One region of the Faecalibacterium duncaniae genome, then DNA from elsewhere that is predicted to be linked to it. Evidence: riboswitches for the same ligand, from Rfam matches in the RefSeq annotation. Region 1 holds a riboswitch; each other region holds the start of a gene.
What was found. A riboswitch is a leader RNA that binds a small molecule or an ion and turns the genes downstream of it on or off. The one in region 1 is predicted to bind cyclic di-GMP.
Positions count from the first base shown of each region.

Region 2: another riboswitch for cyclic di-GMP. It lies ahead of GXM22_RS15475 (leucine-rich repeat domain-containing protein); the one in region 1 lies ahead of GXM22_RS09480 (CAP domain-containing protein).
Region 3: another riboswitch for cyclic di-GMP. It lies ahead of GXM22_RS14180 (leucine-rich repeat protein); the one in region 1 lies ahead of GXM22_RS09480 (CAP domain-containing protein).
Region 4: another riboswitch for cyclic di-GMP. It lies ahead of GXM22_RS04155 (hypothetical protein); the one in region 1 lies ahead of GXM22_RS09480 (CAP domain-containing protein).

Region 1 covers NZ_CP048437.1:1,951,345-1,958,590, forward strand. Annotated here, with positions in the region: gene GXM22_RS09465 (ribonuclease J) at 1-1,171, opposite strand, end outside; gene rnhA (ribonuclease HI) at 1,575-2,039, shown strand; gene GXM22_RS09475 (adenine nucleotide alpha hydrolase family protein) at 2,036-2,548, shown strand; gene GXM22_RS09480 (CAP domain-containing protein) at 2,658-3,527, opposite strand; cyclic di-GMP riboswitch class I at 3,660-3,735, opposite strand; cyclic di-GMP riboswitch class I at 3,861-3,936, opposite strand; gene bilS (flavodoxin family protein BilS) at 4,056-4,559, opposite strand; gene bilR (bilirubin reductase) at 4,587-5,714, opposite strand; gene bilQ (bilirubin utilization transcriptional regulator BilQ) at 5,716-6,141, opposite strand; gene GXM22_RS09500 (sulfate/molybdate ABC transporter ATP-binding protein) at 6,264-7,246, opposite strand, start outside.
Region 2 covers NZ_CP048437.1:2,623,372-2,630,617, forward strand. Annotated here, with positions in the region: gene lysS (lysine--tRNA ligase) at 93-1,604, opposite strand; gene greA (transcription elongation factor GreA) at 1,624-2,109, opposite strand; gene GXM22_RS15310 (hypothetical protein) at 2,473-3,498, opposite strand; partial or broken gene GXM22_RS15475 (leucine-rich repeat domain-containing protein) at 3,688-4,434, opposite strand; cyclic di-GMP riboswitch class I at 4,594-4,669, opposite strand; gene GXM22_RS12590 (MATE family efflux transporter) at 4,941-6,242, shown strand; gene GXM22_RS12595 (helix-turn-helix domain-containing protein) at 6,290-7,135, opposite strand.
Region 3 covers NZ_CP048437.1:2,934,008-2,941,253, forward strand. Annotated here, with positions in the region: gene malQ (4-alpha-glucanotransferase) at 1-792, opposite strand, end outside; gene GXM22_RS14165 (alanyl-tRNA editing protein) at 917-2,101, shown strand; gene trmB (tRNA (guanosine(46)-N7)-methyltransferase TrmB) at 2,412-3,164, shown strand; gene GXM22_RS14175 (putative ABC transporter permease) at 3,166-4,215, shown strand; cyclic di-GMP riboswitch class I at 4,452-4,528, shown strand; gene GXM22_RS14180 (leucine-rich repeat protein) at 4,728-6,818, shown strand; gene GXM22_RS14185 (nucleotidyltransferase family protein) at 7,219-7,246, opposite strand, start outside.
Region 4 covers NZ_CP048437.1:879,623-886,868, forward strand. Annotated here, with positions in the region: gene GXM22_RS04145 (ATP-binding protein) at 129-1,526, shown strand; gene GXM22_RS04150 (helix-turn-helix domain-containing protein) at 1,583-1,870, opposite strand; gene GXM22_RS04155 (hypothetical protein) at 1,968-2,324, opposite strand; cyclic di-GMP riboswitch class I at 2,443-2,517, opposite strand; gene GXM22_RS04160 (ChbG/HpnK family deacetylase) at 2,778-3,584, opposite strand; gene GXM22_RS04165 (N-acetylglucosamine-6-phosphate deacetylase) at 3,602-4,789, opposite strand; gene GXM22_RS04170 (hypothetical protein) at 4,793-5,734, opposite strand; gene GXM22_RS04175 (PTS system mannose/fructose/sorbose family transporter subunit IID) at 5,826-6,641, opposite strand; gene GXM22_RS04180 (PTS mannose/fructose/sorbose/N-acetylgalactosamine transporter subunit IIC) at 6,641-7,246, opposite strand, start outside.

The sequences.
Region 1 (7,246 bases):
TGACGATCTTGGTCACGCTCTTCTCGTTGCCGGGAATGGGGTTGGCGGAGATGATGATGAAGTCGCCGGGGCCCACCCGCACCTGGCGGTGGCTGCAGGAGGCCATGCGGGAAAGGGCGCTCAGGGGCTCGCCCTGGCTGCCGGTGGTGATCAGCACCACCTGCTCCGGCGGGTACTGGTTCAGCTCATCCACACTGATAAGGGTGCCCTCGGGGATGTGCATATAGCCCAGCTCCTGCGCCATGGCAGTGTTATTGACCATGCTGCGGCCGCTGAACGCCACCTTGCGGCCATCCTCCACGGCCAGATCAATGATCTGCTGGACGCGGTAGATATTGGACGCAAAGGTCGCAATGATGATGCGCTTGTTCCGGGCACGGGCAAACAGGTTGCGGACACCGGCGGCCACCTTCTGCTCCGTGGCGGTAAAGCCCGGGCGCTCGGCGTTGGTGGAATCGCTCAGCAGAGCCAGAACACCCTTCTGACCATACTCCGAAAGGGTGGTCAGGTCGGTCACGCCGCAGGCCAGCGGGGTGTAATCGATCTTGAAGTCGCCGGTCTGGATGATCGTTCCGGCGGGGCTGTCAATGGCAAAGGCCACGGAATCGGGGATGGAGTGGTTGACATGGATGGGCTCCACGGTAAAGCAGCCCAGCTTGATCTTCTGTTTGGGGGTGATCTCCACGAACTTGGTCTTGCCTGCCAGGCCAAACTCCTCCAGCTTGTTCCGGATGAGGCCGCAGGTCAGCCGGGTGCCGTAGATGGGCAGATCAAACTTCTGCAGCAGGTAGGGAATGCTGCCGATGTGGTCTTCGTGGCCGTGGGTGATGAGCAGTCCCTTGATCTTGTCCTTATTCTGCACCACAAAGGTAAAGTCGGGGATGACCATGTCCACGCCGTACATCTCACTGTCCGGGAATACAAGGCCGCAGTCCACAATGATCATATCCCCGTTGCACTCATACACGGTCATGTTCTTGCCCACTTCGCCCAGACCGCCCAGCGGGTAGATGTGGATGGGCACAGCGGCCTCCTTGGGCTGCTGTGCGCGGCGGGGCCGCCGGTTATAATAAGGGCGGCGGGTGCGGGTACGCTTTTCCCCGCCGGATTCACTGTTTCTGTTCGGATTGTTCTGAGCCTGAGCCGGGTTCTGTTCTTTGACCTGTGCCATGCGGTACCTCCAAAATCAATTACAAAACGCAGGCACACCCCTTTGCGAGCGGCCTGTCTGCTGTGAAGGAGCAGCAAACGCACCGCCGCTCCCATCGAAACCATCGTATAGAATTTTTCGCTTCCATGCCCGTTTTCGGCACTGGGATGGCCGGAACGGAGTAATTTCTGCCCTGTCAGTCCATCTGTTCGATGCGACCGCGGCACTGCCCCGTTCCGGCCGGACACACCGCATCGGTGCGCCCCTATACGCATTTTGTTACAAACAGTATAGTATTTCTTGTCCACTTTGTCAATTCAAAGCTTTGCCGGAAAAGCCGGGGATGATACGTTTTCCTCTTGACAGAACCGGAAAAATAGCTCTAAATAGAGGTATCCAAAAATTCAAGTTCCGGGAGAAACAGATGAAACAAGTCGAAGTTTACACCGATGGCGCGTGCAGCGGCAACCCCGGCCCGGGCGGCTGGGGTGCAGTGCTGCGCTACCGCTTCAACGGCAAGGTCTACGAAAAAGAGCTCAGCGGCGGCGATGCTTCCACCACCAACAACCGGATGGAGCTGACCGCCTTTATCGAGGCCCTGCGCCAGCTCAAGGAGCCCTGTGAGGTGAGGCTGTGCTCTGACAGCCAGTACGTCATCAATGGGCTGGAAAAGGGCTGGGCCAGGGGCTGGAAGCGCCGGGGCTGGAAAAAGTCCGACGGCTCCCCTGCCCTGAACCCCGACCTGTGGGAACAGGCATTGGAGCAGGAAGCCCGGCACAAGATCACCTATGTCTGGGTCAAGGGCCACGCAGGCCACCCGGAAAACGAGCGCTGCGACCAGCTGGCCGTGGCACAAAGTCAGGCACACGGAGGGAGACAGGGACGATGAGCGATACATTTCTGCCCGGCAGCGGGTTCGATACCTATGAGCAGCAGGACAAGGTGCTGGTGGGCCTGTGCGGCGGCACGGGCTGCAAAGCAGCTGTCCGCATTTTACAGCAGCAGGGCTTTGCGGTGATGGGCGCTGTGGTGCGTCTGTGCACCGATGACCCCGTTGTGGATGCCGCCAAGGAAGCCGCCAAGGCTCTGGGCATCGAGTGCATCACCCTGAATGCCAGCGAACTGGCCAGCCAGCTGGCCGAGGAGACCGCTGCCCCGGCCGACCTGCGCTTCCCCGCCCTGCTGGCGGCGGCTGACCGGCTGGGCATCCAGTACATTGCCACCGGCCACCGCGCCCGGGTAGAGACCGGTGCAGACGGCGTGCACGTCCTCTGCCCTGCCGAAATTGCGGACGAGAGTGCCCGGCTTGCCGCCCTGCCGCAGGAGACGCTGGGCCGGCTCATCCTGCCCTTGGGCGATTTCAGCCCCGAGGATGTGGCTGAGATGGCAGCAGAATAAAAAACAAAAGAGATGCACCCTGCCTTCCTGAAACCGGTTCAGGGAGCGGGGTGCATCTCTTTTTGCTTTATTTTATTTCATCGTACAACGCTCAATGGAAGTCATCCGCTTACTTTGCGAAGATCTGGATCCAGTTGTGGCCCCACTGAGAATTGGCATCGTAGTTGTAGCCAAGGCACATATACTTGGCGGCGGGGTCCATGATATTGACACGGTGGCCTTCCGAAGCCATCCAGTCTGCAACGACTTTTTCGGGCGTGGTCTCGCCCCAGGCGGCATTCTCGCCGGTGGCGGTATCAGACACACCGTACTCCTTCAGCACGGTGAAACAGTTGGTGCCATCGGGGCGGGTGTGGGAAGCGACCTTTGCCACTTCCTTTGCGCGCTCATCGGCGGCGGCCTGCAGCTTGGCATCGCCCATAGCCAGAGGTGCCAGATTTTCCTTTGCACGCTCAGCGTTGACCAGCGCCAGCACTTCCTGTGCAAAACCGTTCTCACTGGTGCCGCGGGCGTAGGTGAAGATCATCACCCAGTAATTGCCATACTCGCCGCCCTCGTAGTAGCCAATGCCAACGGAGGTGGCATCCTTGTCCAGCATCCGCTCCTTGAAGAAATCGTAGCGATTCCAGGCGGCGACCACATCCGAAGCATCCTCAGCAGCTGCCCAGTAGTTCTCGCCCACGGAAACATCGTCCACACCGTACTCCGGCAGGATGGTGAACTCGCGGCTGCCATTGGGGCGGTTGTAGGAGTAATTGACGGTAAGTTCTTTTGCACGGGCCTGTGCGGCAGCATTCAGTGCGCTGCTGCCCATGCTCAGAGGAGCCACACCAGCCTGTGCACGCTCTGCGTTGACGAGCTGCAGCAGCTCATCGGCCTTGGAAGCTGCGTGTGCGGGCATTGCCAGAACAAACATCAGGCAGATGAATGCGGCGCAGCAGACCAGATTCTTCAGGACTTTCATCGAAGCGTTACGCATGGTGTTGAACCTCTTTTGTGTTACCCCATGAAAAAAGGTGTCGATTGCTGGTATACTCGGCAATCGACATCTGATGCTTCAGATGAAGGTCACTCAACACCCATTCTCCGCTGTGGAGACCCTCAGGTGATGAGAAGCAACTGGCTGCCATTTTACAGGCCCTATAGCTTTGCGTCACAGCCTTTCGACTGCTTTGCCGAGGATATTCAGTTTTGCGTGCCTTTCTTCTTTTGGGAAGAAATTTGAGAACGAAAAAAGGTGTTGTTCTGCAATACACTCAGCAAAACAACACCTAGAAAATCTAAGCAGGTCGCCCAAAGAAAGATTTCTTTGAGAAGCAGCTGGCTGCCATTTTACAGGCCCTGTAGCTTTGCGTCACAGCCTTTCGACTGTTTTGCCGAGAATATTCAATTCACCTTGAGGAGCCGTTTCCATTTCCTCGACGCTATCCTACCACATCGGACAGAACCTGTCAACTGTTTTGGAGCAGCTTTCTCAAAAAATCTGCTTTTTTGAAGAGTTCTTCCGTTATGCCTGCACCTCTGCCGCCTTTTTGCGCAGCAGGTCGAGGTCTGCGGCATCCGGGTGAGCCAGCGCCTTGTCAAAGTTCTCGATCAGCATCTCGAGGTTGGGTGCATGGTTGGGCTGCTGCAGCATCTTTTCGTACTGCTGGCGCACAATCATGGGCATCTTGCCCTGGCACATATAGGTTCCAATGACCGTGTTGCTCTCATCCAGCGATTTCTGCACCGCTGCCAGGATCTGCTCGAAATATTCCGCACTGCCGCCAAAGCCTGCGGTGCCGAACAAAAAGACCCGCTTCCCCTTCAGGGTCTGCAAAAAGGCGGTGAGGGTGTCATCGGCATGGCCCTTGTCCGTCCAGAAGCCGATGTAAAGGGTCTCAGCCTCCAGTGCCTCCGGGGCCGGTGCTCCGAAGTAGGTGCACTCATTCTGGGGCAAGCTTGCGCGAAGGGTGTCGGCCAGCAGGCGGGTGTTGCCGGTCTTGCTGCTGAAAACGATGGCGTAGCTCATGGTCATTCTCCTTTATTCTCTTTGAGATCAGATGCTGCCCTGTTCTTTTGCGTTCAGGGCATCATAGACACAGCGGGTGCCCTGATGGGCGATCAGGCCGCCCAGGCACTTTTTGTTGCAGCGAACACAGCGGTGGATCTTTGCCGCATTGCCGCTCTGCAGTTTGTTGACCCAGTTGGGGTCGGCCAGCAGCTGGCGGCACATTGCCGCGCACTGGATGCGGCCGCTGGCAAGCTGCTGCTCCACAAAATCGGGGTCGTTCAGGCCGCCCACACCGCAGAGCGGCACGCTGGTATACCGGCGCACCTCATCGCAGAACTTGAGGAAGCAGCCGGTCTCCTTGAACTCGGGGTGGCTGGCCGACGGGATGGTGTTTTCCAGCGCAGAGTGGTTGGCCAGTGTCACATGGAAGCTGGTCACGCCTGCCTGCACCAGCAGGGGCACGAACACGGCCAGTTCCTCCTCCACCACACCGGCGTTGCCGTAATGGGGGTTCTCCTGCCGGACAGCCAGCTTGTAGTCAATGGCCATGCCGGGCACAGCGGCGTGCACTGCCTTGACAGCTTCCACGGCAAAGCGGGCGCGGCGCTCGGCACTGCCGCCGTATTCATCGGTGCGGTGGTTGAAGATGGCGGAAGAGAAGCTGCCGCACATCCGGTCGCCGTGCACCTGCACCATGTCAAAGCCCGCCTGCTTTGCCAGCACAGCAGCCTTGCCAAAGCCCGCGATGATCTGATGGATCTTTTTCTGGGACATCTTGGTGATGTAGGGGCCCACGGCATCGTTCATCCGCTCCCGCAGCTGGTCGGGGGTGATCTTTTTCATCAGCATCCCCGGGATGCACTTGATGATGGACATCATGTCGGTATCGGTCTGGTGGAGCTGGGCGCAGACCTTGCAGTCGTATTTGTGGGCAGTCTCGCAGATCTGCTGATAGAAAGCAAAGCCCTTTTTGTCAAACAGGGACTTCTCAAACCGGCTCTTGGCCACCGGCACGTCGCCGATGATGATCATGGCGCAGCCGCCCTTGGCCAGCCGCTCCATCTCTGCCAGATATTCCTCGTCCGAAAGGCCGAAGGTGGTGGGGGCAAAGATAATGCGGTTCTTCAGCTGCATTCCACCGTAATCAATGGGGCTCAGGATGGTGTCGTACATGTTACACACTCTCTTTCCTCGTCCGTGCTGCCTTTTGCAGCAGGCTCAGGAGCTGGTGCTGTTCCTCTTCGGTCAGCCCGCTCAAATTTTGTGCATCCCAATCGAAAAATACCTGGTGGCAGGTCCGGAATGCTCTCTCACCCGCCGGGGTCAGCCCCAAATGATAACTGCGGCCCTGCTTTTCCCGGGTCATAAAGCCATCTTCCACCAGCTTGATCACGCTGCGCTGGCAGTGGCCCCAGTCCAGGTGCAGTTTTTTGGTCATCTCAGCCGGGGTGCAGCCGGGATGTTTGCCCACGTAGATCACAAAATACATCATACCAAAGCTCAGGCCAAACTCCTGCAGCTGCTGGGTGGTGTAGGCTGCGAACTGCTTGTAAAACTCCATCACGTAGAAGGATATGGTCGATTGGATCACTCTTTGCATCTCCTTTACTTGACAAGGTCTAGTATAATTGCATCACTTGATAAAGTCAAGTACTTTTTTCAAAAAAATTCTCCCTGCTCCGTATTTCTGTTTCGGGAGCAGGGAGAAAACGATTTTTTGCCTCAGATCAGCGGCATGATATTTTCCGGGGCGGCAGTAAGGCAGGCGGGTGCTTTTGGCGGCGGGGCCGCCAATGTCTCCTTGGACACCTTCCACCACAGGCGGGCCTCACCGCCGGGCAGGGTGAAGATCATGTTCCAGTCAAAGGGATTCTCACTGGTGGAGACAGCCTGCACCGGCAGGCTGTTGGGGGTGCCGGGAGCGCAGGGTGCAAAGTCATGGGCGCGGATGCCCACGGCGCGGCAGCCCTCGGGCACCGGCAGAGCCACGGTCAGCGGCTGTTCCCAGCCCGCCAGATGAACGGTATGCTCCCCCACCCGGGTGCAGGGCAGAATGTTCTTGCAGCCGGTCAGGCGGGCGGCAGCACGGGTGCGGGGGTCGGCAAAGACCTCCTTGGTCGTGCCTGCCCGGAGCACCTCGCCGCTGTCCATCACGATCATCTCCCTGCACAGGCGGTAGGCCTCGTCCCGGTTGTGGGTCACCAGCAGGGCCGTGCCCGCAAACCCGGCCAGCAGGCTGCCCACTTCCCCCTCTACCTCCTCGCGCAGGTAGCTGTCCAGCGCGCTGAACGGCTCGTCCAGCATCAGGATGCGGGGCTTGGCCGCCAGGATGCGGGCCAGGGCGGCACGCTGCTGCTGCCCGCCTGAAAGCGCGCCGGGCAGGCGCTTGGCCAGTTCCTCCAGCCGCATGGCCCGCAATGCCTCGGCACAGGCGGCCCTGCGGGCGGCAGGGTCCTTTTCCTTTTTCAGTGCGCTGAGGATATTCTGTTCCACGGTCATGTTGGGGAACAGGGCGTAGTTCTGGAACAGCAGACCCACATTGCGCTGCTGGGGCGGCAGGTCGATGCCCTGAGCGCTGTCGAACAGCACCCGGCCATCCAGCACGATGCGCCCCTCGTCCGGCCGGACGATGCCTGCAATGCAGCGCAGGGTCATGCTTTTGCCGCAGCCGGACGCACCCAGAAGGGCGGTGGCAGTATCCCCCG
Region 2 (7,246 bases), 670 kb from region 1:
GTCCCAAAATTGGTGTAGTTGTGGTGTAGTACCGCAGATGTCGCTTGAAATCTGTTCATAATTTCATCGTATCTGCGTTTTAATTTTGCATTTTACTGCTCAATCGGCTTCATCGTGGGGAACAGCAGAACATCGCGGATGGAGGCGCTGTCGGTGAGCAGCATGACCAGGCGGTCCACGCCGAAGCCCAGGCCGCCCGTGGGGGGCAGACCGTACTCCAGAGCGTTGACGTAGTCGTAATCCACCTGAGCCTTGCAGTCGGGCTCAATGGCCTTGCGCTCGGCGACCTGACGCTCAAAGCGGCCCTTCTGGTCGATGGGGTCGTTCAGCTCGCTGAAGGCGTTGCCGTACTCGGTGCAGTCGATGAAGTACTCAAAGCGCTCGGTAAAGGCGGGATCGTCCGGCTTGCGCTTGGCCAGCGGGCTGATCTCGACAGGATAATCATAGATAAAGGTGGGCTGGATCAGCTTGTCCTCAACAAAGGCATCGAAGAACTCGGCCAGAATGGCACCCTTGGTGGGGACCTCGGGCAGCTCCACATGATGCTCCTTGGCAGAGGCAATGGCATCCTCGTCGGACTTCCAATCGTTGAAGTCCACGCCGGAATACTTCTTCACGGCCTCCACCATGGTCAGGCGCTCCCAGTGGCTCATATCGATCTGCTTGCCCTGATAGGGAATGACCATGCTGCCGCAGATCTTGAGGGCCAGGCGCTTGTACAGCTCCTCCACCAGGTCCATCATGCCGTGGAAATCGGTAAAGGCCTGATACAGCTCGATGCTGGTGAACTCGGGGTTGTGCTTGGGGTCCATGCCCTCGTTGCGGAAGATGCGGCCAACCTCGTACACGCGGTCCATGCCGCCCACGATCAGGCGCTTGAGGTACAGCTCAGTCTCAATGCGCAGCACCATGTCCATGTTCAGGCTGTTGTGGTGGGTGTAGAAGGGACGGGCGGAGGCACCGATCTCAAAGGGGGTCAGGATGGGGGTATCCACCTCCAAAAAGCCCTTCTCGTCCAGATAGGCGCGGATCTCCTTCAGGATCTGGCTGCGCTTGACGAAGGTATCCTTCACCTCCGGGTTGGCGATCAGGTCCACATAGCGCTGACGGTAACGCATCTCGGTATCGGTCAGGCCGTGGAACTTCTCGGGCAGGGGGCGCAGGCTCTTGGCCAGCAGGGTCAGCTCGGTGGCACGAACGCTCAGCTCGCCGGTCTTGGTGCGGAACACCTCGCCCTTGACACCGATGATATCGCCAACGTCCAGCTTCTTGAAGGCGGCATAGGCCTCCTCGCCCAGCTCGTCGCGGCGGACATACAGCTGGATATCGCCCTTGTCATCGCGCAGGTGGGCAAAGCTTGCCTTGCCCATCACGCGCTTGGACATCATACGGCCGGCCAGCGCGACCTGCTTGCCGCTGTCGGTCTCGTTGGGCAGATCCTTGAACTCTTCCTTCAGGTCGGCAGAGTATGCGTCCTGGGGGAACTTGGTCAGGGTGAAGGGATCGTTTCCGGCAGCCTGCAGGTCGGCCAGCTTCTGGCGGCGCACCTGCACCTGCTCGCTCTCAGACAGGCCCTGAGCGGGGTTTCTCTTTTGCTCTTCCATGGTTTCCTCCCGTTCAGGCTCAGTTTGCGGCGTGGGTGATGGCCAGCACTTCGTACTCGACGATCTGGCCGGAGGGCAGCAGGACTTCAGCCTTCTCGCCCACGGCCTTGCCCAGCAGAGCGTGGCCCACAGGGCTCTCGTCGCTGATCTTGCCGTTGATGGGGTCAGCCTCGGTGCGGCCAACGATATCGTACTCCTCGGCCTCATCGTCACCGATCATCTTGATGGAAACGTGGGTGCCAACAGCAACGCTGTCCACGCTCAGCTCGCTCTCGTCGATGATCACAGCGTTCTTGACCATCTGCTCCAGCTCGGTGATGCGGTTCTCCACCAGACCCTGGGTGTTCTTGGCTTCATCGTACTCGCTGTTCTCAGAAAGGTCGCCGTGGCTGCGGGCTTCCTTGATCTCCTCGGCCAGCTCCTTGCGGCGGACCGTCTTGAGGTATTCCAGTTCGTCCTGCATCGCCTTCAGGCCGGAAGCGGACATCTTGATTTCTTGTGCCATTTTGGATCTTCTCCTTGTCTATTGGATTGACGCAGCCGCAAAGCCGCGCACGAATGCTATTATGACTGTTCTATTATAATAGCAAGCCGGGAGCTTGTCAATAAAAACCACGGCGCTAGAGCGGAAAAAGCGGCGGTTTCGGCTCCCGCCCCTATGCAGAAGCGCCCCACCGGTTCCCCGGCAGGGCGCTTCCACAGGTTATTTGGGAATAGAGAATGGTTAGGTTATGGGGGCAACCCCCCAGTCGCTTTCAGCGACAGCCCCCGCTAATAGGGGGGCCCTTGGCATAGCGGATAGTTTCACCTTTTTGCCAAGGCCGCCCCTATTAGGGGCGGTGGCATCCCGAAGGGATGACGGTGGGGTTTACTTTTCCTGTGCCTTATTCCACACGCGGATCACTTCAACACGGCTCACGGAATCGGTATCCACATAGGTCTCGCCGTTGTCCTTTGCGGCCTTGAGCAGATCGTTTTCCACAGCCCAGGCAATGGCCTTCTGGGTATCGGTTGCATCGGCGGGCAGAACTGCGGCGGGTGCGGGCTTACCGGCATGGTTCCACACCAGCAGGGCCAGCTCGGCACGGTTTGTGGGGATGGCAGTACCGGCGGGCAGAGCGGTTTTCAGGTACAGCTCCGTGCTCAGCTGGTAGCCCTGCCATGCCAGAATGGCGGTGCCAACAGCGGCAGTGCCAACCACTGCGGTGGTGCCCAGAATGTTGGGCTCGTCCTCCTCAATGGAGGCATCCTTTGTCATGGCTTCGATGGTCACACCACCGGCAGGCATCTGGAACTTCAGGGGGTTGTTCTTGACATCCACATCCAGCGTTTCATCGGTGGTAATCGTCCACTGGTCAAATGCAACGGCATCGCTCTGGCTGGTGTAGGTCACGGTCACGTCAGCCTTTTCGGGCACTTTGGCGATCAGCTCGCCCTTGTCGTTCTTCTCAGCCTTGATCTCTTCGTCACCATTCTTAATGGTAACATCAGCATTCTTGACGGTCAGGGTGTAGAGCTTGGTTGCAGGGGTCAGTTCGGCGGCCTCTTCGCCAACAACGACCTTTGCATCCGCATTGCAGATGGTCTCGTCATTGCTGTCGTTCACTGCAATACCAAAGGTGTAGCTGCCGGTCTTTTTGTAGGTCACATTCAGGGTTGCTTTGATATCACTGCTTCGGGAAGTCAGTTTCATCATCTGAGCCAACTTCTGAACAGTGTATTCTTTCTCGGTCAGTTCCTTGCCGTTCAGTTCTACCTTTTCAACTTCATCACCGTAGGTGAAAGCAACACTGCCATTGAGAATCTTGTTCATATCAGTACCGGGGGCAATGGCAATGTTCACATCAACGGGAGTATTGACCAAGTAGTCGCTCTTGGAGGTGGTCACATCCATCTTGCAAGGGATTATAACCAGCCCATCTTGACGAAGCTGCTCATTATTGCCGCCATGCGAATCCTCTTTATAATTAATTCCAGTGAAGTTTTTGCTAGTGCCATCCGTCTTGCCATCAAGAGGAACAAAGGGAGCGCTTACAAGAGCATTCCACTGATCGGCTGTTCCGGCATAATAAACTTTTGTCAGCGAAATCGGCCTACCAAATGCCGCAACTTCAATTCCTTTCAAAGATGCAGGGAAAGTAACCGTTCCGAGCGCACAATTGTAAAATGCTTTCCTGTAAATTCTTTCAGTGTTAGAAGGAATGACAACATTCATAAGTGAAGTACAGTTCTCAAAAGCACCCCAACGAATATCTGTAATCCCTTCTGGCAGATCAATCCTTTCTAGGCTCGAACAATTCGAGAAGCACTCCATCTCAATTGTTGTGATTTTGCTATTACCTTCAAAAGTAATATCATTTAGCCCTGTACAATTTGCAAATCCCCACCATTCAATCTTTTCAACATTCTCTGGAATATTAACACTTTTCAAAGACTCACAATGATAAAAAGCACCCGAGCAAATATATGTCACCGATTCTGGAATTTTAACTTTTTGAATCTTGCCACAGGTTGCATTCCAATACTTAAAATTAGAATGATATTCTGCTGCAAACGCGGCCTGTCCGATTTTACTCAAAGAATGTCCGTCAAACTCGGCAGGAATATCAACTTCATAATTATTTGCCGCAAGCACATCTTCCGAGCCAATGTATTGTACCAACGTTGCAGTGTCATCATCATTTACACTATACACAAAATTTCCATCTTGTGTTTTTATTCCATCCGTATGAAACTCACCGCTTTTTGCATTATCTGCAAACGCTGACACCGGAAATAGTGTAAGTAGCATACATACTACAACCAACAAGCTGACGAAACGCTTTTTCATAAAAATCCTCCTTTTATGAATTACTCCCAAAATATAACCATGCCCGCACAAAGCAAAAAGAGCGCCGCACCGGCCAAATGGCTGGTACAACGCTCTGCGTTTTGTACTTTGGGAATCTACCGCCCCTTGAGGTGATGCCCATGTGCGGTATGGTTGAGAAAGTGCGGCTGGCTGCCATATTACAGGCCCTGTAGCTTTGCGTCGCAGCCTTTCGACTGGTTTGCCGTTTTTTCTGTTTCAACGTGGCATCTTACACAAAAATCATAAAACTTTTTTTTTTTTTTTTTTTTGTCAATAACCCAAAAGCATCTTTGGCAAGTTGCACAAAAGCGATAGTGTTTGTATGGCATTTTCGGATAGCAGCATCGCCCCGGGGAGAAGTGTTCCGTTTGGGAAATGATGGCGTGTTTCCTCGCTTTTTCGTTGAAATATGCCAAGTTTTATGATATAGTAGTAGTCGTTTTTACGTTTCACTCCCCTATTCTCCCCGCGGAAAGGAAGCTTCCATGAACCTGACAAAGCAGTTCTTCAAGTATGTGTCGCAGAATATTTTCGGTCTGATCGGCACATCGTGCTATATTCTGGCCGACACCTATTTCATCGCCCAGGCGGCGGGCACCGACGGCGTGACCCTGCTGAACCTCTGCCTGCCCATGTACAACCTGATCTTTGCCTTCGGCTCGATGATCGGCCTGGGTGCGGCCACCCGGTACGCCATCCTGCAGGCGCAGGGCGAGGCGCGGGCGCAGCGGTTTTTTTCCAACGCCATCCTCTGCGCCTGCCTGATCGCCATCCCGTTCATGCTGGCGGGCGCGTTCTGCCCGGGCACGCTCCTGCAGCTCATGGGCGGCGATGCGGACATCGTGGCGCTGGGCCTGAACTACACCCGCATCTTCCTGCTGTTCACCCCCTTCTTCATGTGCAACTACATCTTCTCGGCCTTCGTCCGCAACGACGGCGACCCGTCCCTTGCCATGGTGGCCACCCTGAGCGGCAGCCTGTTCAATGTGGTGTTCGATTACATCTTCATCTTCCCCATGGGGCTGGGCCTGCCCGGCGCGGCGCTGGCAACGGCCATCTCGCCGGTGCTCAGCATCGCCATCTGCAGCCGCCACTTCTTTCAAAAGAGCAACACGCTCACCTTTGTCCGGCAGGCTCCCTCGGCCCGGCTGCTGGTGCAGAGCTGCCAGCTTGGCATCTCCGGTTTCGTCGGGGAGCTCTCCTCTGCCGTGACCACCACCGTGTTCAACTTCCTGCTGCTCCGGCTGGCGGGCAACGTGGGCGTGGCCGCTTACGGCGTGGTGGCAAACTTTGCGCTGGTGGCAACAGCCATCTTCAACGGCGTGGCCCAGGGTGCCCAGCCGCTGATCAGCCAGTGCTACGGCAAAAATGAGATGGCCGGAGCAAAAAAGCTGCTTCTGCTGGGCTGCGGCACTGCGCTGGCGCTGGCGGCGGTGTTGTACGGTGCCGTGTTTGGCTTTACCGATACCTTTGTTGCCCTCTTCAACAGCGAGAGCTCTGCTTTGATGGCCGAATATGCCCACAGCGGTATGCGCATCTACTTCCTGGGCTACTTCTTTGCAGGCTGCAATATTGTTGCGGCGGGCTATCTGGGTGCGGTCAACCGCCCCACCGAAGCCACCATCACCTCGGTCAGCCGGGGCGTGGCCGCCATCGTCACCTGCTCGCTGATCCTGAGCGCCCTGTTCGGCATGAACGGCGTGTGGTCGGCCTTCCCCGCCGCCGAGGCCATCACGCTGGCCCTGACGGTGTTCCTGCTCAAGCGCCCGCAGTCTGTGTGCAGCTGAACGCCACCACGGAAAAGAGCCGGGTGCTGCCCCGGCTCCTGAACATTTTAAATATACAGTGCCTGCTCCCGCTGGCTTTCCGCCGGGCTGAGGGGCCGCGCTGTCTGACCGGCCAAGGCCCGCCACTGTGCGGGGGATTGGCCGGTCTCTTTTTTGAACACCCGGCACAGGTAGTTGGCCCCCGAGAAGCCGCACAGGCTGGCTATGACATCCAGCGTGTATTCCCGGTGCAGGAGCAGCCGCATGGCTGCTTCCACCCGCACAGTGGTCAGGTAGCGCCCCGGGGGCACCCCTACGGCGGCAGTAAAGGTGCGGACAAGGTGGCTCTTGGAGACTCCCAGCCGTTCACTGAGCTCCTCCACACCGTACAGGCCAGCGTAGTTCTGGCGGATATCCTCAATGGCGGCCTCCACCAGCGGCGGCAGGGGCGGGGCGGCGCTGTCGGCCCCCGCAAGCTCACAGAGCAGGGCAAAGGCCAGCTGGCTGGCAGCCCGGCTGCGGGGCGTGTCGGCCTCGGCGGCAAGGCGGCCCAGCAGCTCTGCGGCGGCGGGGCAGGTCTCGCCCCGGGCCAGGAACGGCAGCTCCGTCAGCCCGGCAAGGAACTGCACCGCCGCCTGTCCGGTCAGCTGGATGCAGAGCAGGTGGCTCTCCCCTTCCGGGGTCAGGGTCAACGGGGCACGGCTCAGTACCAGATGGCCCGCCGCCGCGCTCTGGGGCGGCAGGATCAGTGCGCTGCCCGCCGGGGAGGGCGAGGCATCGGTCAGGCTGGCAGTGCATCTGCCGCTGGAGATCAGGCAGACCCACAGCCCCTCGCCGGTCAGGGTCAGGGGTTCTTTGGGCTGGATATCCCGCACCACGCCAAGGGCTGCGGTGCTTGTCCAATCATAAAGCAATATCTGACACCTCGAATCAATAAAATGCTATTTTATATCACAAAGTTATCTGTTATTATAATACCAACGAGAGCGTGCACCGTCAAGGTGCCGTAACATAGAAAAATTTTA
Region 3 (7,246 bases), 980 kb from region 1:
CTGGCCCTCTGCCGAGAAGTAATCCGGCGGGCAGCCTGCCACCCGGGCAAAGCCGCCGTCTGCATCCAGCTCAAACAGCGGGCCGCCCACCCAGGCATCCACGGAATCTGCCGAGACATAGATGGGGATATCGCCCAGGATCTGCACATTGTTGGCGTTGGCGTAGGCTTTCAGCTTCTTCCACTGGATGCTGAACTCGTACTGCAGAAACTTCCAGAAGCCGATCTCTTCCTCGTTCTCTGCCTTAAAAGCTTCCAGCGCCTGCGGCTCCCGCTTGCGGTACTCCCGGGGCCACTCGGTCCAGCTCTTCATGCCGTTGGCGGTCTTGAGGGCCATGTAGAGGGCATAATCCTCCAGCCAGCCCTCGTTTTCCAGCGTGAAGGCATAGTACGCATCCGGATAGTAATAGGCACAGCCGTGCTGGCCCGCGCACTGCCTGCGCCAGGCGGCATAGGCGGCACGCAGGACCTTGTAGCGGCTGGTGTACAGGGTGCCGTAATCCACGTTCAGCGGGTCCTTGCCCCAAGGCTCGGCCTTGAGCTGGGCGGCTGTCAGCAGCCCCTCGGCTTTCAGAGCATCCAGATCAATGAAATAGGGGTTGCCCGCAAAGGCAGAGCAGCTCTGGTAGGGGCTGTCCCCATAGCCCGTGGGGCTCAGGGGCAGGATCTGCCAGATCTTCTGGCCTGCCGCCGCAAGGAAATCCACAAATTTTTCTGCCTTTTTGCCAAAGCAGCCGATCCCGTAGGGGCCGGGCAGGCTGGACACCGGCATTAGAATACCACTTTCACGCATTGTAAATCCTTCCTCGTCTCAAACTTTTTGCTGGGGCTTGTCTGTTTTCTATCATAACATAACCGCAGACTATTTTCCACAGGCAAAAAACGTGGTATACTTGTTTTTATATTAGGAGGTGCTTATGCAGCCAACCGAAAAATACTATGAACACGATGCCTACCGCCGGGAGGCGGTGGGGCATATTTTAGCCGCAGAGCCGGACAGCCGGACCGGCGGCGGGCGCATCGCGCTGGACGGCACGGTGTTTTACCCCGAGGGCGGCGGCCAGCCTGCCGACCGGGGCACCCTGACCCTTGCCGACGGCACGGTGCTGACTGTCACCGATGTCCACGAGCAGGCGGGTGTCATCTGGCACATGGTCACTTCCCTGCCCGCCGGGGCGGTGCCCGGGGCTGAAGCCGCACAGGCCATCGACTGGGCATGGCGCTTTGACAAGATGCAGCAGCACACCGGCGAGCACATCCTCTCCGGCATCCTGCACAGCATGTTCGGGGCCGAGAACGTGGGCTTCCACATCGGCTCCGATGCCGTGCGGATGGACACGAACATCCCCATCTCCGCCGAGGGGCTGAAAGCGGCCGAGACTGCCGCCAACCGCATCATCTGGGAGAATGTACCGGTGAACATCACCTACCCCACCCGGGAGGAGCTGGCCATCCTGACCTACCGCTCCAAAAAGGAGATCGAGGGGCAGGTGCGGATCGTGACCATCCCCGGGGCGGATGTCTGTGCCTGCTGCGGCACCCACACCGCCTTTACCGGCGCGGTGGGCCAGATCAAGATCCTGGCCGCCGAAAACTATAAGGGCGGCGTGCGCCTGAGCATCGTCTGCGGCGGGCGCGCGCTGGAAGCCGCACAGGCCATGCGGGCACGGCAGGCAGAGATCGGTGCCCTGCTCAGCGCCAAGGCCAGCGAGACGGCCAACGCCGTGCACCGGGTGTATGACGAGTACACCGCCCTGAAATTCACCCACTTCGGGCTGTGCAGCCAGCTCTTTGACGCGCTGGCCGCGCAGGTAACGCCCGGTGCGGATGCCATCCGCATCGTGCCGGGGCTGGACCCGGACGGCCTGCACCGGCTGGCTGTCCGCCTGACCGAAGCCACCACCGGCCTGTGCGCGGCCTTGACCCCCAACGAAAAGGGCACCGGCTACTGCCTTGCCCAGGCGGGCGGCGATGTCCGCGCCCTGACCAAAGCCCTGAACGCCGCCCTCAATGGCCGCGGCGGCGGCAAACCCGGCATCTGCCAGGGAAGCTGCGCCGCAGAGCCGGAACAGGTGAAAGAATTTTTGAGAAAGACGAAATAACTCCTTCCGTCATCGCTGCGCGATGCCACCTCCCTCAATGAGGGAGGCTTTGGCTGTACGGAAAGCTTTCCTTCTTCGCCAGTGGCTCCCTCGCTGAGGGAGCTGCCGCCGAAGGCGGCTGAAGGAGTCACACAACATCAAAAAGACGAAATAACTCCTTCCGTCATCGCTGCGCGATGCCACCTCCCTCAATGAGGGAGGCTTTGGCTGTACGGAAAATTTTCCCTCTTCGCCAGTGGCTCCCTCGCTGAGGGAGCTGCCGCCGAAGGCGGCTGAAGGAGTCACACAACATCAAGGAGAATGACAAACTATGAGAATGCGTTTCAAACCCTACGCCCACGATGAGCTGATGGCCGCCGATTTCCACGTCCACGAGCCCCTGATCTGGGGCGGCAAGTGGCACGCACAGTATGCCCGCCCGGAGCAGCCCTTTGTGCTGGAACTGGGCTGCGGCAAGGGCGGCTTTATCTCCCAGCTGGCCTGCGCCCACCCGGAGAACAACTATCTGGGCATCGACATCACCGACAAGGTGCTGATCCTTGCCAAGCGCAAGATCGAGGCCGCTTACACCGAGGCAGGCCGCCCCATCGACAACGTGAAGATCATGAGCACCGACATCGAGCGCATCAAGGGCGTGCTCACCGCCCAGGATACCGTCAGCCGCATCTATATCAACTTCTGCAACCCGTGGAGCAAGAACGCTTCCTCCAACAAGCACCGGCTCACCTATCCCCGCCAGCTCATCCAGTACCGCGAATTCCTGAAGGACGGCGGCGAGATCTACTTCAAGACCGATGACGACGACCTGTTCCGCGACAGCCTGGAGTACTTCCCCGCTTCCGGCTACGAGATCACCTGGAAGACCTTTGACCTGCACGAAAACGAGCCGGAGTGGAACATCCGCACCGAGCACGAGGGGATGTTCACCGAGATGGGCATCAAGATCAAGGCCCTGATCGCCAAAAAGCTGCCCGGCGATGCCGCCGTGACCTGGATCGAACCCAAGGTCCTGAAAAAGAGGAAGGCTGCGGAGGAAGCCGCTGCCGCCGCAAAGGAGGAGTAAGATGTCCTTTTTTGTCAACACCATGGTCTGCGGCTTTTCGCTGTATCAGATCCTGGCGTTTTTCCTGATCTACTCCTGCCTGGGCTGGTGCCTGGAGGTCATCTATGCCGCCGTTTCCACCGGCCAGCTGGTGAACCGCGGCTTTCTGAACGGCCCGGTCTGCCCCATCTACGGCTTTGGCATGATCATTGTGCTGTTCACCCTTTCGCCGCTGGCAGACAACCTGCTGCTGCTCTATCTCGGCGGCGTGATCCTGCCCAGCGTATTGGAGCTGGTGGGCGGCTGGGCGCTCTACAAGCTCTACCACACCCGGTGGTGGGATTACAGCGACTTCCCCTTCAACATCGGCGGATATATCTGCCTGGAGTTCTCCCTTTTGTGGGGCGTTGGCACCGTTGTGGTGATGAAGGCCGTTCACCCCGTGATCGCGGGCTTTGTGGAGATGGTCCCCCAGATGGTGGGCTTTGTCCTCATGTGCATCCTGTACGCCTGCTACGCCGCCGACGTGGTGGTGACCGCCTTTGCGGCCTCTGACCTGGCCCGTGAGCTGGATGCTCTGGAAAAGGTGGCCGACAGTATGCACGCCGTGTCCGATGCCATGACCGAGCTGCTGGGCACCACCGCCATGGACGTGGACCAGAAGATGGACGAGAGCCGCCTGCAGCTCAAGCTGGCAGCTGCCGAGGCCCGGGACAATGCCGCCAAACTGAGCCCCCGGGATGCCGCTGCCGCCCTGCGCGCCAAGGCCGACGAGGCCATGGAGGCTGCCCGCAAGTCCTCCCAGGAGGCCCGGCTCAATGCCTCTGAGGCCGCCGCTGCCGTCAAGCTGGCCGCCAAGGGCACCGCAGAGCGCACGGCAGAGCTGCTCCGTCTGGAACAGCTGGCCGAAGAACTGCAGGCCCGCAGCGAGGAGATGCGCGCCCGCACCCGGAGCTCCAAGTACTTTGGCAAGGGCCGTATGCTCCGCGCTTACCCCAAGCTGCGCCACGGCGAAAAGCACCGCTCTCTGGACGAGCTGCGGGAGCGCCTGAAGTACGAGCGCAGGCACTGACCCTGCCCGCTGCAGCAACCCCAAATGCCCCTGACCGGCTTCTTTCGGTCAGGGGCATTTTTCCTGCGCTGCATTCTCCATAAAATCAGGCAGATCTTGTTCTGCTGCACGCTTTTGTTCTCATTCTGTTTTCAACATTATACGTTCCTTTTTTGTACACTCTTCCAAATCTATTTTCGTCATATTGACAAAAAAAGAGTATTTTATCCTGTGCAATATGCTATTCCTGCTAAAAACTGAAGAATCGGCAAGCCAGTCGAAAGGCTGCGACGCAAAGCTACAAGGGCCTGTAATATGGCAGCCAGCCGCACGTTATTCTCTCCGGGTAAGGTAATCCGAAACCTTGCACCTCCTTGTGAAGATGCGTCGGCTTCCCTTCAGGAGAGCGAGCGCGCAGCGGGTCTACAAGGGTTCAGAGCGTCGTACCAGCCGTTTGGCCGGTGCGGCGCTCTTTTGTTTTGGCTGAAATAGAGAGAGTTTTTGGGAATATCATGGAAAAGGAGTAAAGAATTATGAAACCTAAGCGTTTGATCAGCTTATTGGTTGCGGTCTGCATGATGATCACCATGCTGCCCCTGTCGGCAGTCACGGCATTTGCAGAAGACACGTCAGCGCCAACTGGTACAGCCAGCTATGGCGATTACGAGTATGACTATACGATAAATACAGAAGACGGTACTGCAACCATCACAAAATTTCGTGCCCTTGTTGATGGCTCCTACGACATCACCATACCCACAGATTTTGGCAGATTCCCTGTAACTGCTATCGGCGATGATGCCTTTAGAGGTTGCTCTGCTCTGAAGAAGGTCACCATTCCACAAAGCGTCACTTCCATCGGCGATTCTGCCTTTGCAGGTTGCCACAACTTGGACTCTGTTACCATCAATGACGCTGCCACATCAATAGGAAACCGGGCCTTTACGGAATGCCCTCTTACAACAACGCTTTCATTAGGTAAAAAAATTACGACGATCGGCGATGAGGCCTTTTATGATTGCCGTGGTCTGACGAGCGTCACCATTCCACCAAGCGTCACTTCCATCGGCAAGAAAGCCTTTCTCCAATGCATTCATCTTAAAACGCTTTCGTTCGGTGAGAATATTAAGACGAATATTGAGACGATCGGCGATGATGCCTTTTATTATTGCATTGAGCTGGAGAGTGTCACCATTCCACAGAGCGTCACTTCCATCGGCAATGATGCCTTTGGACAATGCCATGACTTGCAATCTCTTACCATCAAGGACGCTGCCACATCGATAGGACACCGGGCCTTTTTAGGGTGCACTTCTCTTGAAACGATTTCGTTAGGTGAGAATATTAAGACGATCGGCTATCATGCCTTTAATTCTTGCACTTCCATTAATCTGACGAACGTCACCATCCCGGAAAATGTAACAACCATTAGACCTGGTACCTTTGACTATTGCACCCATCTGGAATACATTATGCTCCCTGCTGGATTGACTTCTTTCCAAGACAGTCTGAAAGGTTGTCCAGCTGGGAACCCCAATGGTGCCATCTACTACAAAAACTACAAGGCCGCCGCAGATGCTCTGCTTGCAGACAATGATGACAATTCTAACATTGATGCCAATGATAAACTGAGAAAACGCAATTTTCTTTACCTCTGCAAGGTGACCTTTGATGCCAAGGGCGGCGAACTGAACGACGACGCTGAGGTGCCGGTTTATAAGACCGAAAAAATCACTGATACCAAGGCAAACGATCTGACTGCCATCCATGATCCCACCCGTGCGGGTTACAAGTTCACCGGCTGGTACACCGCAGATGACCAGCCCTTGAATGTGAACGAAATAATTACGAAGGACATCACCTTCTATGCCCATTGGGAGCTCGCCCCCAAAGCTCCGGTCTGCCACCCGCTGACCTTGAAGGACGGCGTTATCACCAGCGTAACAGTGCCCGGCAAGGATGGTGCTGACCCCGAGGATATCACCGAGATCGTTAAAAAGAATGCCAACGAGGACGGTTCCTTTAATGTCCCCGAGGGTGCAACGGTGAGTGTTGCATTTGATAAGGATGCTTTTGCAGATAGCGGTCTGAAATTTGGCCACTGGGATATCACCGGCCTGGATGATCCGAACGCTTATCAGGATAAGGAAAGCTTTGACTTTGAGATGCCTGCAAAGGCCGTGACCCTGAAAGCCATGACACAGGATGCATCCATTGAAGATGACGAGCCCGATATCGTTGGCCCCATCGTGATCGGCACTACTGTTGTTGTCGGCGGTGCAGTGCTGGGCTATCAGGCCTATTCTCTGGGTGCTGAATTTGCAGGCAAGCTGATGGCTCTGCCCTACTTCCCCAGCAACCGCAGCGCCCTTGCCATGATGCTGTGGGAGGATGCAGGCAAACCCATGCCCGAATCCGAACTGCTCTACCCCGATGTAGGGCAGGAAGAGCGGGATATGGACCTGCAGCACGCCGCCCGCTGGGCCATGGAGAATGAGCTTATCCCTGACCTGAATGATGAGGGCACGGCTCCGGAAGAGATGAAGTTCTTCCCGGCCAATCCCGTAAGCAAGCTTGATGTGCTGAATGCATGGCAGAAAGCACAGGAGCTCAAGAACAACTAACGCCATCCCCGAATATTCCCAAATATACGTAGAAGCGCCTCATCCTTCACCGGATGGGGCGCTTCTGCGTTGTAATGTGTCGAATTTTCTGTTATACTGTACTTGTCGGCCTTCCGACCTCGATCTATAAGAGGAAGGGGGTGAGTTTTATGAACTTTATAATCTCTTTTACACTGTCCGTCGCAGCGGGTGTAGTCAGCTATTACATCTGCAAGTGGCTTGACGACCAGTTCAAGGCCGGTAAGCACTAATCCTTAGCAAGCAGGAAGCCCCCTCGGTATTCGCACTACCGCGGGGGCTTCTTGTTGCTACTTGGTGAGTTTTATGAACTGCAACCAATCTCTTTTACAGCTTTATTATATGCTGTATCGCTCAAAAAGTCAAGCAGATTTTGTTTTGCTCACGCCCACAGATCCTCGGGGTACAGA
Region 4 (7,246 bases), 1.1 Mb from region 1:
TTCCTGTTTCTCGATGAGCCGTCAAAAATATATTTCTTGACTTTATGTAAGAAATGAAGTATTATACTCGTAAGAAACTAACTTACGAGTATATAAATTCGATAAATACACTTTGGGGAGGGAACAAAATGAGCCGATTTTACTGCCGCGATGAGGAACTTCGGAAGTTAAACAAACGATATGAGAATGGAAAGTTTGAATGCGTTGTCATTTACGGCAGACGCCGTGTTGGAAAAACTGCGCTGATCAATGAATTCTGCAAGGATAAACCGACCATTTTCTTCTCTGCCTTGAATACGACCGGAAAAGAAAATCTGGAAGCCTTGTCCAAGGCAATCATGAGTTTTGAACGACCCAATGCAGAATCATCTCCGGAATTTACAACCTACGATGCAGCATTGGACGAACTGACAGCTCTCTCCAAGGAGCAGCGGATCGTATTTGTAATTGATGAGTATCCTTATCTTGCAAAGGCTAAACCCGCTATTTCCGCAATGCTTCAGCACATCATCGACCATAAATGGACAGAGTCCCAAATGTACCTGATCCTGTGTGGCTCGTCCATGAGTTTTATGGAAAGTCAGGTTTTGGGCAAAGAAAGCCCTCTGTATGGGCGCAGAACAGCGCAATTCAAGATCATGCCGCTGGATTATAGGGAAACTGCGGTATTCCATCCGAATCTGTCTGAGGAAGATAACGCCCTGATTTATGGCATCACAGGCGGCGTTCCGCATTATATCAACAAATTGGATGTTCGGGACAGCGTAGATGAAGCACTGATGGAAAACTTGTTTGACCGTTCCAGCTACCTCTATGAGGAACCGGCCAACCTGTTAAAGCAGGAGCTGCGTGAGCCTGCAATTTATAATGCAATCATCAAGGCAATTGCAGAGGGGGCTTCTCGCCTGAACGACATCACCACAAAAGTTGGTGAAGAAAACTCTGTGGTGGCGAAGTACCTCAAAACGTTGATAGACCTTGGAATCGTCAAAAAAGAAACGCCGATCACAGAGAAACCGGGCAAAAAAACGATCTATCTTCTGGCGGACAATTTTTTTCGTTTTTGGTACCGTTTTGTGCCGGTCAATGCAAGTGCCATTGATTCGGGGCGGATCGCAAAGACCTACCCCCATGCGGTGAAGCAGTATTTTCCAGACTATATGGGCCTGATTTTTGAGAAGATGTGTCAAGACTATTTGCTCTATTATGCGAATGATCTTCCTATCGAGTTGAGTGAGATCGGGCAGTGGTGGGGAACCGACCCTCAAAAAAAGAAGCAGATCCAGATCGACATTGTCGGAACGCCGGTTGAGGGTAATGACTATATCATTGGCTCCTGCAAATACCGCAATGAAAAAATCGGTTTGGACGAACTGGAACTGATTCGGGAATATGCAGCAGTCTTTGGGAAAGGAACAAACTACCACTACTACATTTTCTCGAAAGGCGGATTTACGGACGGTCTGCTTCAGGCACAGGAACGCGGAGAAGTACAGCTGCTTACCCTTGCCGATATTTTTGAATAACACAAGAAACGCTCTTGCCGGTGTAAAACTGGCAGGAGCGTTTCTTGTTGAAGTGATTATAAAAGACCTTTGATTTTTTCAAGATGATCTATAGCGGCTTGCAGTTCATTTTGAAACTGATTCCTAGAAGGATCTCGACCCAAAAGAAGATAATCCATACTGACATGGAAGTATTCTGCAATATCGATCAGGATTTTTACAGAGCCATTGGAGCTTCCCCTTTCAAGATCGCCCAGGTGGTGATGGGAAACACCAAGTTTTTCAGCAAGTTTTTCCTGCGATAACTTCGCATTTGTACGCAAAGTAAAAATACGGTTACCAATAGCATTCGGATCAAAACTCATGTGTGACCTCCAAATTTTCGATAAAGCGTGAGAAGTCGAAAACTCGGAGTTGCTACGGATATCTAGCCGCTTGGGGCATCCACGAAAAATGGACAAATCATAACCCCGCGTTTTCACGCGGGGTTATGATTGTATAATTCTTAGCCGTTCCGTCATCTTCAACTGTTCCATCATCTGTGATTGCATTGTAATCCGCCATTGCACCTGAACCTTCGATGCTCAGTGTATATGTAGGATTCTCCGCAGCCGTATTGTTTTGTTCCACTTCCCAAGAAACACTTTCCGTCTGATCTTCTGCACCGCAAGGGCCGCTTGTTGCTGCATTTTGTGCCAGCACAGCCAAGGCAGACGTATTCCCCACCGTTTCCGCAAACGCCGTGACCGCCGAAGCAGGCACCATGGAGACGGCCATACAGCCCGCCACCAGCAAACTTACTACACGTTTTGGTTTCATAAACTTTTTCCTCCCTTATGAAGTATCCCAAACGCTTTTCCCTGCACCCGCCGTAAATGTAAAAAGGCGCCGCACCTGCCCCGAAAGGCTGGTGTGACGCTGTGGTGTACTTATGGGGAAGTGCAGCTGGCTGCCCGGTCTGGGCCCTTTAGCTTTGCGTCGCAGCCTTCCAGCTGGTTTGCCGATTCTTCTGTTTTGTGGGGGTGCTCTTTTGCATTTTATTATACCCCCCTTATATAAAAATCAAGGGGTTTTCCATGAGTTTGTCATTTGTAACAAATGCAGTCTATTTTTTAGTGCGATTTGACGGGGGGGTGGGGGGTGACCCTCTCAGTTAAAGACTTTGGCTGAGAGGGTTAGGCCATTACTAAGAAAACGCCGCCGCACAGGTCGCAATTCTGTGCAGCGGCGTTCCTATGGAGGATGATAAAGTATCACTTGGAAATGGCGCAGTTATTCGTACAGGGCATCAAAGTTGGTCAGTTCCACCTCATGCTCATCCAGCCAGCGACGAACCTGCGGGTCACACAGGGTCGCCAGATCACGGCAGCGGGGCAGGGTCAGGGAAGTATTGTCCAGAAGGTACTGATCCAGATAACCCGGATGGAAATGCAGGATATTGTACTCGTAGGGAGAGCTCAGGATGCCGAAGCGGTCTTCCAGCCAGTCCTCCGGGCGGCTGCCCCGGTTCAGAATCTCCATTGCGTTGCTGTTGCCCAAACTGAACAGCTCGCAGGCCGGTTTCATCGGCAGTTCTTCGGCCAGCGTATCGCCCATGTTATGGATGCCCAGCTTCTTTCCGATATCCCGGAACGCCTGCTCCATGGGCCTTGTCATGGCGCTGTGGCCCTCAAAATGCCGGGGATAATGTCCCACAAGTTCTTTGTGCCGGTCCAGCTGGGCCATGGTCTCGGTATACAGGTCCTCATAGCTGGGGTAAACTTCGCCCTTGCATTTGGCATCATTGGGATTCTCGCTCTTCCACAGATAGCTGCGGTAGAACATTCCCTCTTCGTTTACCAGCGTGGGCACCTTTTCCGGGGCGCTGACGGGGCGGTACTGCACAAAATTGGTGTGCTGGACCAGCGGCACCTCCGGGCACTCGCTCTGCCAGAGTTTCACCGCATGGGGGACGGCGGCCATGTTGCTCATCAGCGAGAGGGTGCAGACCACGCCCTCCTTATAGGCTTTGATGACACCATAGTTGTATGCCTCACTGAAGCCGAAATCATCGGCTACTACGATCAACTTCTTGCTCATAGCTGTTTCCTTTGTCCTTATCGGTTCAGATAATCCGCATTGAAGATCTTGCCCTCGGTGCTGCGGTCATAGACCTTCCGGCCCTCGGCGTAGGTGACCTGTGCCTGATAATCGTCGCTGATGACCACCAGATCTGCGTCCTTGCCCACTTCAATGGTACCCTTGCGGTCGGCAAAACCATACTTGATGCAGGGATTGAGGCAGGCCATCTTCAGGCAGGTCTCCAGCGGGATGCCAACATTGTTCACCAGATTTCTGATGTCGAACAGCACCGGCTGGCTGGAACCGCACAGGCGGCCGGTATCGGTCAGAACAAAGCCCTCCGGGGTCACATTCAGGGCCATCCCCTCAAAGATGCCCTCATACTTGCCCACCGGTGCACCGGACAGAGCCGTACAGTCACTGACCATCATGAATTTGTCGGTGCTCTTGACCTTGAAGTAGATGCCCAGCATCTCATCGCAGATGTGCAGGCCGTCGCAGATCACCTCACAGGTAACGTTTTCATTGGTCAGGGCTGCTCCCAGACCGCCGATGTCCCGGTGATGCATATCGGTCATGACGTTGCCGGTATGGGTCGCCACACTGATGCCCTTGGCATAGGCGGCCATGGCCTGCTTATAGTTGTTGTCACTGTGGGCGGCTGCCACTGTGATGCCCTGCGAGAGGAAATACTCGATGATGGGGTCCATCCCGGGGATCTCCGGTGCCAGTGCCACAAGACGCAGCCACCCGCCGCCGGCTTCCACCATGGCATGTGCCGTCTCCATACTTACCTCCGGCCAGCCGGTACGGATGCCTTTTTCACCGGTGCGGTTCAGCCAGGGGCCTTCGCTGTGGATACCCAGAATGGTTGCACCGTCCTGATCACCCTCTTTTGCCACCTCTGCCACCGCACGGATGGAATCCGGGTCGCACACCGTCGGGAAGATGTTCACGGTGCCCTGACTTGCCAGCCCCTTCAGATAACCTTTCACGGATGCGATCTGCTTTTCATGGGGGGCATTCTTATTCATGATATCATAACCGCAGGTGCCGTGGTTATGAGTATCAAAAATGCCGGGGATAATCCGCTGGTCGCCGTATTCAATGGCTTCGGGGTCGGTCGTGTTTTCTGCAAAGGCAGTGATCTTGCCGCCTTCCACAGTCAGCACACCTGCCTTGGGGCCTTCCGGCGTATAAATGCGGTTGGAATGCAGTTTCATAATTCAGTTCTCCTTCTTATTTGCTTCCTGTTTTGCAAAATCGGCCAACGCCCGTTCCATCCGCTCCATCCGGGGCAGATCCAGTACATGGTCCTGTGCACAGCAGGTATTCTCCACAACAAATTCGCCTTTTTCCACTCGTCCACAGCTGAGCATCATCCCTCTGGGAAAGAGCGCCAGCAGATTCCGCTGCCGCTGTTCCTCCGGGTAGTTCCGGTCATAGACCTTATCCTCCGGCAACAAACTGCACAGCTGTTCCGCCGCCTCTTTCCGGTACTCGCCGTGCGCCAGCGCCACTGCCGGGCCGCTGGTCAGATTGTCCAGCAGCAGAACAGTTGCCGCAGTTGGCATCTCCTGCGCCAGAAGCCGGAAGCCGTCATAGTTATCCACTGCATGGTCACAGAAGGCAAAAGCGATGTTCTCCTCACCGCTCAGGTCCTCCGCCAGCTTTACGGCAGTGGCGACCGCACCGGAACAGCGGCTGAAGTTGCAGGGGCTTGCATGGGGCAGCAGCAGCCAGACACCTACCCCTGCCAGCAGCAGTGCCGCCAGCGTCCGGGGCAGCATGGCACCGGTTCCCCGTCCGGACCAGAACATCAGGCAGGCCGCTCCGAAACAGAGCAGTTCCAGCACGCATTGCAGTGCAAGGTCTCTCCCCCGCTGCTGAACATTTTTGTCCGGATGGAACGGATAGTATTTCTGGGGCCGCAGCGCCTTTGCCGGCGTATCAAAGGGGACCGCAATGACGACCTTTGCATTTGCCAGATCCCCGGCAATCAGGTTTTCGATCTTGGAAAACCGTCCTTCCCTCTGTTGAACCCGCACCGGCCAGCCCAGCGGCGGTAGGCTCTCGTTGAGCTGCTGGGCAAAAAGATATTTCTGCTTTGCAGTGCGCCGTTTGCCCAGGGTGACACCATACAGCATCATCAGGTCTTGCAATGTCATATCCGTTCTCCTTCTACAAAAAAGTCCGGCAGGAAGCGTTTTACTCCTGCCGGACTGCGGACCCCTTGCAGGATCAGGCGATCTGATTTTTTTAGAAGATTCCAAGGAATGCGCCCAGCAGACCAAAGATCAGCAGACCGATGATCAGCTGTGTGGGGCGGTTGCCCTTCTTGATTCGCCACATCATGAACAGCACCAGAGCCAAGCTCAGAATGCCCGGATAGATGGCATTAAACAGCTCGGAGACCACGATGGAGGTCTCGCCGATGTTCAGCGTCCAGTTCAGGGGGAAGCCCACGGTGGTTGCCGTCATGGCACCGACCATCATCAGGCCGAGGATGGATGCACAGCGGGTCGCAACGCTCATCAGGCCGCTGTTAAAGACGGTGTTGATGAAGCTTGTGCCCAGTGTGTAGCCCAGTTTCAGCAGGACCCATTTGAGCAGGGACTGCGAAATGCCATACAGCAGGATGAAGATGAAGGTGCCGAGGATGTTGCCCTGCGAGCACAGACCGATTGCAATACCGGCACCGATGACACGCAGGCAGTTGAAGAAGATGGAGTCGAACATACCGGCGGTGGGGCCCATCAGGGAAGCCTTGATGGCATCAATGGTCTCGCCGGGAACTTTACCGTCGTGGCAGTCCTTTTCCAGTGCGTAGCACAGACCTGCGATAAAGTTGAATGCGACTGCATGGGTATTGAAGAAGGACTGATGGCGGGCATAAGCGGCCTTCTTGCCTTCGATATCGTCGCCATAGATACTCTCCACGGCGGGGGCCATGGTCATGGTGAAACCATTGGCTTCCATCTTGGTCATGTTGAAGTTTGCAAAGACCAGATGGCTGTTCCAGAACATCTTTTTGAGGATCTTATTTTCCTCTGCGCTGACAACTTTCTTTTCCATCAGAAGAAATCCTCCTCACTGTTGGCAGGGGCAGCAGCACCCGCAGCGGGGGCAGCAGCCACAGCGTTCTTTGCATCAATGATGCGCTTGTCAATGAAGAACAGGGTCAGGGCGATGGCTGCACCGATGACGGCGATACCAAGGCTGCTCAGGCCCAGGCTCTTGGCGCAGATAAAGCCGACAAAGTAGAACACAGCGATATCGGTGGACCAGATCATGGACAGCAGGATGCCGAAACCGACGGCGGTCATCATGGTACCGGCAGCGGCCAGACCTGTCATGACCCATGCGGGGCAGGCAGCCAGACCAGCCTGCAGACCCTCGATGCCAAAGGCAACGCCCAAGAAGATGATTGCCGCACCGGGCAGGCAGGCGATGAAGTTGACGACCATGGAGATGGCACGGAACTTGTTGGGCTTGCACTCAGAAGCCAGTCTCTCCCAGTAGGGAGCCAGGCCGGCCCACAGAGGCATCAGCATGGTGTTGATGGTAGACATCACGGTACCGATGGTCAGGGACAGAGCCAGACCGGTTTCCATGGCACCGTCGCCGCCCACCACGATGGTATACGCCACAGCGATGATGGAGCCGGACAGGCAGTCGGA